Tistrella mobilis: one gene and its partners. The protein of the gene in region 3 interacts with the protein of the main gene of each other region in a pairwise test. Links are inferred from orthologs where the notes say so. Each region holds a gene or a part of one and is shown on either strand. Other genes may lie near its edges.

Region 1 (2,778 bases), 1.8 Mb from region 3 along the record:
TGGTGGTGCTGGACATCCCGCTGCTGTTCGAGGGTGGCGGTGATGCCCATGTCGATGCGGTACTGGTGGTGAGCGCACCCAACTGGATCCAGGCCCGCCGGGTGCTGGCCCGTCCGGGGATGACGCGGGCCAAGTTTCGCGACATCCTGTCGAAACAGGTGCCCGATGCCGAGAAGCGCCGCGGCGCCGATGCCGTGATCCAGACCGGGCTTGGCCATGGCCATGCCTTCCGGTCCCTGAAACTGGCGCTGGACGGCTTCAGCCGCCATCGCCACGAGATGTGGAAGCATCACTGGCACCGGCCGCGGATCCGGCGGCCGGCCGGCCCACGCCGCCGCCCCGGCGGCTGACGGCGCCCCGGTCCGCTTCTGTCGAACGAGGAGCTTCGAGCTTGCGCGAGATCGCCTTCGACACCGAAACCACAGGCTTCGATCCTGCCACCGGCGACCGGCTGGTCGAGATCGGCTGCGTGGAGATCCTGGATCAGGCGCGCACCGGTGCCGAGTTCCATGTCTATATCAACCCCGAGCGCGACGTGCCCGAGGCGGCGGTGGCTGTGCACGGGCTGACGGCCGAACGGCTGAAGACCGAACCGGTCTTTGCCGAGGTCGCCGACCGCTTCCTGGAGTTCGTGGGTGATGCACCGCTGGTGGCGCATAACGCCGCCTTCGACATGCGCTTCATCAATGCCGAGCTGACCAGGCTTGGGCGGGAGCCCATCCCGATGTCGCGATCGATCGACACCGTGCAGATGGCCCGCATCCGCTTTCCGGGCGCGCCGGCCAGCCTGGATGCGCTCTGCCGCCGCTTCGGCGTCGACAACAGCAACCGCCTGCTGCACGGCGCGCTGCTCGACGCCCAGCTGCTGGCCGAGGTCTATCTGCACCTTCTGGGCGACCGCCAGCGCGGTTTCGACCTGGCCGCCGACCGTCGGGGGGGCCCCGGCGAGACCGGTGGCCGCCGCCGCACGGTCGCCCGGCCGCCCCGGATCCACACCCCCACCCCGGCCGAGCTGGAAGCCCATCAGGCCTTCATCCTGAAAGAGGTGAAGGCGGCGATCTGGCTGGCGGAGGATTGAGCCACCGGCCGCCATCTGCCGCCCGGCCCGGGATCACCCGACGACATCCGCATGACCGCGGACGGATACCGATCGGGAAAGCAGGCGATGCCGCAAACGAAACGCCGCCGCCCCTGATCAGGGCGGCGGCGTTTCATGCAGGCGGCTGCGGAGCGACGGCGGGGCCGGCGCTCACGCCATTCACTGCGGCTGGGCGCGGCGCTGCTGCTCGGCCTGGAACAGCTGCACGAAATCGATCGGGTCCAGCATCAGCGGCGGGAAGCCACCGTCGCGGGTGGCATCGGCGATGATGCGCCGCGCGAAGGGGAAGAGCTGGCGCGGGCCTTCGATCAGCAGGAAGGGCTGGATCTGCTCCTGCGGGAAGTTTTCGAGCATGAACACGCCGGCATAGGACAGCTCGCAGAGGAAGGTGGTGTTTTCCTCGTGCTTCGCCGAGGCCGACAGCTTCAGCTCGACCTCGTAATTGTCGTCGCCGAGCGGCTGGGCGCCGACATTCACCGAAACCTGGATGTTCGGCCGGCTCTGGGCCGAGGCGATCAGCGACCGCGGCGCGTTCGGGTTCTCGAACGACAGGTCCTTGATGTACTGAATGGCAAGGCGGAAGCGCGGCGAAGCCTCGGCGCCGGCTGCGCCGTTGCCCTCGGGCGTCTGGGTGTCGGCCATGGGGTGCTGGTCTCCGGGTGACGCAGGTGTTGATCTGGGGCCGATCGGATCGCCGGCCAAGTCGGGCGTAACATGTGCGCCGGCCCGGTGCAAGTACAGCGCCGGAGATGATGACCGGCGGTCGACCGCTGCCTTCCGGGTCAGCGGCCGATCAGCGGCGGCTCGTCGTCCTCGGGGCGGCGGCCAGGGCTGCCCGGGCGATCTGCGGACGTGGAGTACTCGCCCTCGATGATCACGCTGCCGTCACGGCTGCGCCACTGGCTGCCGGGCTGGCCCGGCCCCGGACGGCCGGTCATCACGAAACGGGTGCGGGCCAGGATCTGTTTCTGCATCAGCCGGCGGACCGGCGGCACCAGAAGCAGGGCGCCGATCGCATCGGTGAAGAAACCCGGCACCATCAGCAGAACGGCCGCCAGGGCGAGGAACAGCCCGTCGAAGACCTGATCGACCGGTGCCTCGTTGCGGTTGAGCCGGGCACGGGCCTCGGTCATGGCCTTCAGACCCTGGTGGCGCAGCATGGCGGCACCCGCCACCGCGGTCAGCACGCAGAGCGCCACCGTCGGCAGGGCGCCGATCTCGCTGCCCACCTGGATGAACAGGAAGACCTCGATCAGCGGCACGAAGAGGATTGCGAGAAGCAGAGAGACTGCGGCGACCATGCTTGCCCTTTCCTGAACCGACCCTTATGTAAGGGTGGAGGCGGCGCCGTCCAACCCTCGTCGCGTTCGTGCGACCCCATTTCCCTGCCCGGTCCATCGGGTGCCGGGATCCGCGGGTGCGAATGCCGGCCGGACGCGGCCGACCGATCGTGTTCCGCCGCCGAAATCCTTCGTGCGGACGTCTCCGACGGCCAGGTCCTGATGTCCATGGAATATCTCGACATCCTCTTCTTCGCCCTCGTCGCCGTGTTCGTGGCCCTGCGCCTGCGTGGCGTTCTGGGCACACGTACCGGCCATGAACGGCCGCCGGAAGAGACGCGCAACCCGCTCTCTCCCCGCCGGGCCGAGCCGAAGGCCGCCGAGGCCGGTGCTCAGCCG
Region 2 (2,996 bases), 1.4 Mb from region 3 along the record:
GCCGAAGAGCTGGTGATCTGGTCGTCGGCACCCTTCCGCTTTGTGCGCATGTCCGACGCCTATACCACCGGCTCGTCGATCATGCCCCAGAAGCGCAATCCCGATGCCGCCGAACTGGTCCGGGCCAAGGTCGGCCGGATCATGGGCGCCCAGGTGGCGCTGATGACGGTGATGAAGGGCCTTCCGCTCGCCTATTCGAAGGACATGCAGGAAGACAAGGAGCCGACCTTCGATGCGGTCGACGCCCTGTCGCTGGCCATTCAGGCCATGACCGGCATGATCCGCGACCTGACCGTCAACCCCGATGCCATGCGTGCCCAGGCCTCCGGCGGCTATTCCACGGCGACCGATCTGGCCGACTGGCTGGTGCGGGTGGTGGGGCTCCCCTTCCGCGAGGCGCATCACCTGACCGGCCGCGTGGTCCGCGCCGCCGAGACCCGCGGGCTCCGGCTCGACGAACTTTCCGCCGAGGATCTGGCGGCGGTGGATGCCCGGATCACGGCCGAGGCGATGGCGGTGCTGACCGTCGATGCCTCGGTGCGCAGTCGTACCTCGTTCGGCGGTACCGCGCCCGACGGCGTGCGTGCCCGTGCGGCCGAAGCCAGGGAGCGCTTTCTGTGAGCCACCTCTCCAACCGCCTCCGACACCTCGTTCTGGTCCTGATGGTCGCGACGGCCGTCGCTGCCTGCGGCAAGAAGGGTGATCTGGTACCGCCGATGGCGGTGAAATCCGACGGCACCGTCGACACGGAGAAGATCCCCAACTACCCGGTGGGATCCGACCCGAAGAGCCTGGTGACCCCGGGCCGCACCAGTGGCCCCGGCCTGGGTGTGCCGCCCTACTGACCGCCCGATCCCGAGGACGACATGGATCATTTCGAATACCGCAACGGCATCCTCCATGCCGAGGACGTGCCGCTGACCCGGATCGCGGCCGAGGTGGGGACCCCGGTCTACGTCTATTCCCGCGCGACCCTGACCCGACATGCCCGCGTCTTTCGCGACGCTCTGGCGGGGCTGGATCCGCTGATCTGCTATGCCGTGAAGGCCAATGGCAATCAGGCGGTCCTGAAGCTGCTGGCGGCAGAGGGTTATGGTGCCGACGTCGTCTCGGCAGGCGAGATGAGGCGCGCCCTGGCTGCCGGCATCCCGGCGGAGAAGATCGTGTTCTCGGGCGTTGCCAAGACCGATGCCGAGATCCGCGCGGCGCTGGAGGCGGGCATTCTGCAGTTCAACGTCGAAAGCGATGCTGAACTGGATGCGATCGAGCAGGTGGCGGCAGCGATGGGGGTGACGGCGCGGGTGTCGCTGCGCATCAACCCCGATGTCGATGCCGGCACGCATGCCAAGATCACGACCGGCAAGGCCGACAACAAGTTCGGCATCGCCTGGGATCGCGCGATCGACGTCTACGCCCATGCCCGACGGCTGCCGCATGTCGAGGCGACCGGCATCGACCTGCATATCGGCTCGCAGCTCTCGAAGCTTGAGCCCTTCGAGGCGGCCTTCACCCGTACGGTGGAGCTGATCCGGAAGCTCAAGGCCGAAGGCCATACGATCCGTCATCTCGATCTCGGTGGCGGCCTCGGTATCCCCTACAGCGACGAGACGCCACCGGCGCCTCAGGCCTATGCCGAGATGGTGCACCGGGTGACCGGCGATCTGGATCTGAAGCTGATCTTCGAGCCGGGCCGCGTGATCGTCGGCAATGCCGGACTGATGCTCTCCGAGGTGGTCTATGTCAAGGACACGGCGAGCAAGCGCTTCCTGATCCTGGATGCGGGCATGAACGATCTGATGCGTCCGGCACTCTATGACGCCTATCACGAAGTGGTGGCGGTGAACGAGCCCGCCCCTGGGGCGCCCAGGGCGCCGGTGGAGATCGTCGGTCCCGTGTGCGAGAGCACCGATGTTTTCGCCCGGGAACGGCCGATGCCGCCGGTGGCGCGGGGCGATCTGGTCGCCTTCCGCTCGGCCGGTGCCTATGGCGCCACCATGTCCAACACCTACAACGCGCGCGAATTGGTGCCCGAGGTGCTGGTCGATGGCGACCGCTATGCCGTCATCCGTCCGCGCCAGACGGTCGACGAACTGATCGCGATGGACCGTGTCCCCGACTGGATCTGAGATCCGGCGGATCTGCGCATGAAGAGGGCGGCAGCCGGTCACCGGCTGCCGCCCTCTTGCTGTCCGACTGCCGAGCTGCCGAGCGGGGTCAGCCCTCTTTGGGGGCCAGCACGCCGATAAAGGGCAGCTCGCGGAAATAATGGGCGTAGTCGAGGCCGTAGCCGATCACGAACAGGTCGTCGACGGTGAAGCCCACATGATCGGCCTGGAACTCCACCTTCGCCTTGCCGGGCTTGTGGAGCAGCACACAGGACTTCACCTCCGCAGCGCCGCGCGACAGCAGATGGTCGCGGGCGAAGCGCAGGGTGCGGCCGCTTTCCAGGATGTCGTCGATCAGCAGGATCTGGCGGCCCTCGACCGAGTCGGTCACGTCCTTGCGGATTTCGACCACGCCCGAACTGGTCGTGCTGCGGCCATAGCTGGACAGCATCATGAAATCGACCTGCGGCTGCATGCCGGCGCCGTGCAGACCCCGGATCAGATCGGCGCAGAAGACGAAGCTGCCCTTCAGGATGGCGACCAGCAGCGGTTCCGGCCCCATGCTCGACGCGATCTCGGAGGAGAGCCCCTGGATCCTCTGGTCGATTTCGCCTCGGCTGATCAGGGTGCGGATATCGCCTTCCGGACGCATGCGGTCTGGTCTCCAGATGTCGGGGATGGATAAGGCGCCGCGCCTGACGATGGCGGCGCCTTCAGGATGTCATTGAGCGGCGGCGAAGCGCACGTCGAAACGGACCGCCTCCCGCGGCGGGTTCTCGACCCGCTGGTTGAAGCGCAGGACCTCGCCGGGCAGCATGCGGTTCGACGAGACACTGAAGGTCGACGTTCCGAGTTCCTGACCGCCCGAACCGTAATACATGATCGTGAGCG
Region 3 (5,685 bases):
CGCCGAGGGCGACCACCGAGACCACCGAGGCGATGCCGATGATGATGCCGAGCATGGTGAGGAAGGTGCGCAGACGATGGGCCACCATCGCACGCAGGGCCATACGGAAGGCTTCGAGGTGACGGGCAATGCCGAAACCGCCGCGCCGGCCGGCCGGCGGCAAGCGGTCGCCGGTGGGGGCACCGGCATCGGGCTTGCGGCGGTCGGCGATGATCCGGCCGTCGCTGATCTCGATGATCCGGTCGGCGATCGCCGCCACCTTGGCATCGTGGGTCACGATGATGATGGTGTGGCCCTGCTGATGCAGTTCGCCCAGCAGCTTCAGCATCTCTTCGCCGCTGCGGCTGTCGAGCGCGCCGGTGGGCTCGTCGGCCAGGATCACCCGGCCGCCGTTCATCAGCGCGCGGGCAACGCTGACCCGCTGCTGCTGGCCGCCCGACAGCTGGCTCGGCCGGTGGCCGGTGCGGTCGCCGAGGCCCAGCCGGCCCAGCAGGTCGAGCGCCCGTTCCCGCCGGCTGCGGCGGTCGCCGCCGGCATAGACCGCCGGGATCTCGACATTCTCGACCGCGGTCAGGGTGGAGAGCAGGTGGTAGCGCTGGAAGATGAAGCCGAAATGCTCGCGGCGGAGTTCGGCCAGCTCGTCGGGCTCCAGCTCGCGGGTGTCGCGGCCGGCGATGCGATAGGAACCGGCGCTGGGCCGGTCCAGGCAGCCCAGGATGTTCATCAGCGTCGACTTGCCCGAGCCGGAGGCGCCGATGATGGCGACCATCTCGCCCGCTTCGATGTCGAGATCGACATCCTGGAGCACCGCAACCATGCGGTCGCCGGCCGGGAATTCGCGGCGCAGGCCGCGCACCCTGAGCAGGGGGTCTCTGGCGGTATCGGTTCCGGTCACGGGCTCAGAATCCCATCGGGCCACGGGGGCGACGCGGCTGCATGTTGGTGCCGACGGTGGCGGTGTTGGTGGCGACGACCCGCTCCCCCTCTTCAAGCCCGGTCAGGATCTGGGCCTGAACATTGTTGTCGATGCCCACCGTCACCTTACGGGGAGTGACGGTGCCGTCCGTGCCCAGCACCTGAACCGTGTAGCTGCCGTCGGCTGCCCGGGTGCCGAGAGCGGATGAAGGGATCACCAGCGCGCCGGGTGCCCGCTCGATGATGATCGAGACCTGGGCGGTCATCGAGATCCGGAGCTTGCCGTCGGGATTGGGCACGTCGAACAGCGCGTCGTAATAGATCGCCGTGCTGGACGAGGAGGACGAGCTGCTCGACGACGACGAGGCGGTGGTGGAGCTGGAGGTGGTGGCCACCGATTCCGGCGCCGGATAGACCGAGCGCAGCTTGCCGGTATAGCGCTGGCCGGGTTCGCCCAGAATGGTGAAATAGACGTCCTGGCCGGGCACGACGCGGATGACGTCGGCTTCCGAGACCTCGGCGGTGACGGTCATGGTGTCGAGCTGGGCCAGCATGACGATGGTCGGCGCGCTCTGCACCGCATTCACCGTCTGACCCTCTTTGGCGACCACGGCCACGATCGTGCCGTCCATGGGCGCGGTGATCCGGGTGTAGCCCAGATCGACCTTCGCCGTGTCGACGGTGATTTCGGCCTGGGCGATCTGGGCTTCCAGTGCTGCGAGTTCGGCCTTCGTGGTCGCAAGCGTCGCCTCGGCGCTCTCGTAATCGGCCCGGGCCCCGGCGCGGCCGGCCAATAGTTCGCGTTCGCGCCGGAAGGCGAGTTCCGCCTGTTTCAGCGCAGCCTGTTTGGCGCGATACTGGGCGCGGACATTGGCGAGCGCGGCTTCGGCATTGCGCAGATCGTTCTGCTGGTTGAGCGAATCGATCTCGGCAATCAGGTCGCCGGCCTTGACCTTGTCGCCGACATCGACCGCAAGCGTCTTGACCTGGCCCGAAACCTGGGCACCGACGCTGACCATGTTCACGGCTTCAAGCGTGCCGTTGGCAAGCACGGTGTCTTCAAGATCCGCCCGGTGAACGGCAACGGTCGGCGGCGGCGCCGGCGGCGCTTCGGGGAAGGCATAGCGCCAGACGCCGTAACCGCCGGCGGCGAGGACGAGGATGAGCACGGGCAGCCGCAGGGCGCGCAGGCGCCGGGCGAAGCCGGAGGAGGAACCTGAGGACGGGGAGGACACGGGATGAACGGCTCGATCCTGAGTGACGCGGAGAAGTCGGGCACGAGCATAACCGAGCGGAGGGCTGCCGTCGGTAAGGCCTGTGTCGATGATACGTAAAACCCCGGTAAAACCGACGCGAGCCCCCTCACACCCGGCTGCGGGCCGGTATATGTTCGGCCCAACGTCATGACGGCACAGAGGGATCCATGTCCGGCCCGCGCATCCTGATGATCGACGACGATGCCGAACTCGGTGCCATGCTGACCGAGTATCTGGCCGGCGAAGGCTTCGACACCATGCTTGTCACCACCGGTGATGCCGGGCTGCAGGCGGCACTCGGGGGCGGCTATGCGGCCGTGCTGCTCGACATCATGCTGCCGCGGATCGGCGGGCTGGACGTGCTGCGCCGGCTGCGGGCCGCGAGCCGGGTGCCGGTGATCATGCTCACCGCCCGCGGCGACGACGTCGACCGTGTGGTCGGGCTGGAACTGGGCGCCGACGACTATGTGCCCAAGCCCTGCTATCCGCGCGAGCTGGTCGCACGTCTGCGCGCGGTGCTCCGCCGCAGCGAGGCGGCGGCGCTGGTGGCCCCGGCTTCGATCGAGGCCGGGCCGATCCGGCTGGAGACCGAGGCCCGGCGGGTGACGGTGGCGGGCGAGGCCGTCGAACTGACGGCCACCGAGTTCAACCTGCTGGAACGGCTGATCCGCGCCGGCAACCGCGTGGTCGCCAAGGACGAGCTGTCGCGCGAGGTGCTGGGCCGGCCGCATGAGAGCTATGACCGCAGCATCGATGTCCATATGAGCCATCTGCGTCGCAAGCTGATCGAGCGCGGCCTCGACGAGACCGTGCTGGAGACCGTGCGCGGCGTGGGCTATCGGGTGAATCGTGCATGACCACGCCCGTCCTGGCCGCCCTGAGGGGCCGGCTGTTCTGGAAGATCCTGTTCGGCTTCGGCCTGACCTTTTTCCTGATGGTCCAGACACTCTGGGTTGCCATCCAGCTGTTCGACGATCCACCGCGGCCGATCGTACACCTGTTCGAGGACCGGCTGGCGCCGGTAGAACTGGCCTCGGCGGCGGCCGTGCTGGAAAGCGGCGGCCTGCCGGCGCTGCGACGCCTGATCGCCGCCTGGCCCGAGAGTGAGCGGGCAGGGCTGGTGGTGCGGCCGGCCGATCATGGCACACCGGCCGCCTCTGTCGTCATCCGCCGGGATGAGGTGCTGATCCGGTCTGTCACGGCGCCCGACGGGTCGGTCTGGCAGCTGTCGCGCGACCTGTCGGACCTGCGCATGCCGCCGCGTCCGGGCGGGCCGTTCCGGCTGCCGCCCGAGATCATCATGTTGGGGGTGGGCGGCGGGCTGGTGTTCAGCACCGCGCTCGCCCGCTATCTGATCCGCCCGATCCTGCGGTTGCGCCGGGGCTTCGACGACCTGGCCGGGGGCGATCTGGCCGTGCGGCTGGGGCCGGCGATGGGGCGACGACGTGACGAGCTTGCCGATCTGGCCCGGGATTTCGACGTCATGGCGGCGCGGTTGGAACAGACGGTGGCGGCGCGCGACCGGCTGCTGCACGACGTCTCGCACGAGCTGCGCTCGCCGCTCGCCCGGCTGCACATGGCGGTGGGGCTGGTGCGTCAGTCGCCCGACCGGGTGGCGGTGACGCTGGACCGGCTGGAGCTTGAAACGGCGCGGCTGGACACGCTGGTGGGTGAGTTGCTGACACTCTCGCGGGTGGAGAACGACGCCCCCCGCCGGGAGGACTATTTCGATCTGCACGGGCTGGTGGCCTCGGTGGTCGCCGATGCCCGGTTCGAGGCCGGGCCCGCCGGGGTGACGGTGGAGAGCCACGTCACCCCGGCGGCGAGCCTTACGGGCGGCGCGATGCTGATCAAGGGCAGCGCCGAACTGATGCGGCGGGCGGTCGAGAACATCATCCGCAACGCCCTGAAATTCTCGCCCGAAGGCGGGGCGGTCACCGTGTCGGTGGATATCGACGAACGCGGGCGTCGCCATGTGCTCAAGGTCCGCGACCGGGGGCCGGGGGTGCCGCCCGAGATGCTGGCCTCGATCTTCGAGCCCTTCGTGCGGGGCCCCGATGGCAGCCGCAACCAGGGCTACGGCCTGGGCCTCGCCATCGCCCGGCGCACGGTCGAGGCCCATGGCGGGCGGATCATCGCCGCCAACCGGTCGACCGGCGGGCTGGAGATGACGGTGACGCTGCCCTGGACGATGACGGCGTGATCGCACCCAGGCATGCGGGTGAATGACTCGTTCATTAAATGTCATTGCACCGTCATGCGGTTGTCATCACCACCCTATACCTGTTGGCAAATTGGTCTCCCCGGTTTTGGGGGGACCGTTCGCCAATCGGTTCGGGAGCGTGCGTTCCATGACCATCCGTCGCAAGCTGACGATCGGCTTTGCCGTTCTGCTGGTTCTGGCCGTGGCAGGCTTTGGCGCGGCGGTGGTGGCACTGGACAGGGCCGGCACCGGGCTTGCCGCCTATAAGGACGATGTCGGTGCCGCCCGTGCCATGGCTGCGGCCGAGGCCGACCTTGTCGCTGCCGGTGCAGCGGCGGATCTGCTGGTCGCAACGGGCGATCCGGCACGGCTGGAGGCATTCCGCAGCCATGTCCGGGCAGCCGAGGATCGCATCGACGATCTGGGGGCCGCGGCGGCCGAGGTCGCGGCGGCGACCCAGGCTTTCGGCAAGGCGGTCGAGGAACTGGCCGAGGTGGAGATTGCCCGCGGCACGCTCTGGCGGGAACAGATGGAGCCGGCCTTCAGAACCTCGGAAGGTGGGCTGACCGACATCATCCGCGAAAGCTATATCGATCAGGACATCCAGTCGGCCTATCAGGCGGCGGTGATCCAGCGTTTCCTGCTGACGGCGCGGGAAGAAGCGGGCCTGTTCATGGCGTCGGGCAACATGGCCCATGCCGATGCGATGGATGCGGCGCTGGCTGAGACCAAGCGGGCGGTGCTGTCGCTGGAACTGAAGATGATGCATCCGGGGCGTCTGGAGACGCTGTCGAAGATTTCGACCTTGCGTAATGATCTGGCCAAGGGGGCGAAGACCCTGCGTGAACTGGTCGGCCAGGTTGCCGAACGCCGGACCGAGGCGGTGGAGGTGCTGGGGCCCAGTGCGGCACGTCTGCTGGCCGAAACCCGGCGCAGCCTGACCGAGACCGCCGATGCCCGCGGCGCCGCCGAGGCCGCCGCCACCGCCGATACCCGGTTCGCAATGATCGCCCTGGCCGTGGTGGCGGCCGTGGCGGCCCTGCTTGCCGGGCTGATCATCGGACGGGCGGTTACCCGGCCGATCGGCGGCATGCGCAAGGTGCTGGCCCGTGCGGCGGAAGGCGACCTGACCGCCGAGCATGACGGCGGCCGACGCAATGACGAGGTCGGCGCCATGGCCCGTGATCTGGACCATATGCTGGCCCGGCTGCGCGGCGATCTGGGCCGGGTGCGTGATGTCGGCGCCTCGCTGGCGGTGCGCTCACGCGATCTGGACCGGATGGGTGGCCGGCTGGGCCAGGCCGCCGACCA

Evidence for each region. Proteins that work in one complex are often made in the same cells at the same time.
Region 1: the proteins of P7L68_RS19220 (region 3) and secB interact in binary tests that used the Escherichia coli proteins (3 or more experiments, as listed by UniProt). The link is inferred for Tistrella mobilis from one-to-one orthologs.
Region 2: the proteins of P7L68_RS19220 (region 3) and lysA interact in binary tests that used the Escherichia coli proteins (3 or more experiments, as listed by UniProt). The link is inferred for Tistrella mobilis from one-to-one orthologs.

What each region holds. Positions count from the first base shown.
Region 1 is NZ_CP121017.1:4,730,360-4,733,137, reverse strand. It holds secB (protein-export chaperone SecB), read right to left. Parts: upstream 1,742-2,778; coding sequence 1,259-1,741; downstream 1-1,258. Other genes in the region: P7L68_RS26965 (Tim44/TimA family putative adaptor protein), read left to right, coding at 2,602-2,778; P7L68_RS26970 (FxsA family protein), read right to left, coding at 1,882-2,400; dnaQ (DNA polymerase III subunit epsilon), read left to right, coding at 392-1,078; coaE (dephospho-CoA kinase), read left to right, coding at 1-350. UniProt on the Escherichia coli protein: One of the proteins required for the normal export of some preproteins out of the cell cytoplasm. It is a molecular chaperone that binds to a subset of precursor proteins, maintaining them in a translocation-competent state.
Region 2 is NZ_CP121017.1:4,399,026-4,402,021, reverse strand. It holds lysA (diaminopimelate decarboxylase), read left to right. Parts: upstream 1-866; coding sequence 867-2,126; downstream 2,127-2,996. Other genes in the region: P7L68_RS25370 (zinc-ribbon domain-containing protein), read right to left, coding at 2,827-2,996; hpt (hypoxanthine phosphoribosyltransferase), read right to left, coding at 2,215-2,757; P7L68_RS25385 (lipoprotein), read left to right, coding at 618-845; argH (argininosuccinate lyase), read left to right, coding at 1-621. UniProt on the Escherichia coli protein: Specifically catalyzes the decarboxylation of meso-diaminopimelate (meso-DAP) to L-lysine. Is not active against the DD- or LL-isomers of diaminopimelate.
Region 3 is NZ_CP121017.1:2,969,173-2,974,857, reverse strand. What follows is about bases 1,377-4,183. They hold P7L68_RS19220 (response regulator transcription factor), read left to right. Parts: upstream 1,377-2,338; coding sequence 2,339-3,028; downstream 3,029-4,183. Other genes in these bases: P7L68_RS19215 (ATP-binding protein), read left to right, coding at 3,025-4,183; P7L68_RS19225 (efflux RND transporter periplasmic adaptor subunit), read right to left, coding at 1,377-2,084. In the rest of the region: P7L68_RS19230 (MacB family efflux pump subunit), read right to left, coding at 1-817; more of P7L68_RS19225, read right to left, coding at 900-1,376; more of P7L68_RS19215, read left to right, coding at 4,184-4,374; P7L68_RS19210 (methyl-accepting chemotaxis protein), read left to right, coding at 4,523-5,685. UniProt on the Escherichia coli protein: Response regulator member of the two-component regulatory system CpxA/CpxR which responds to envelope stress response by activating expression of downstream genes including cpxP, degP, dsbA and ppiA.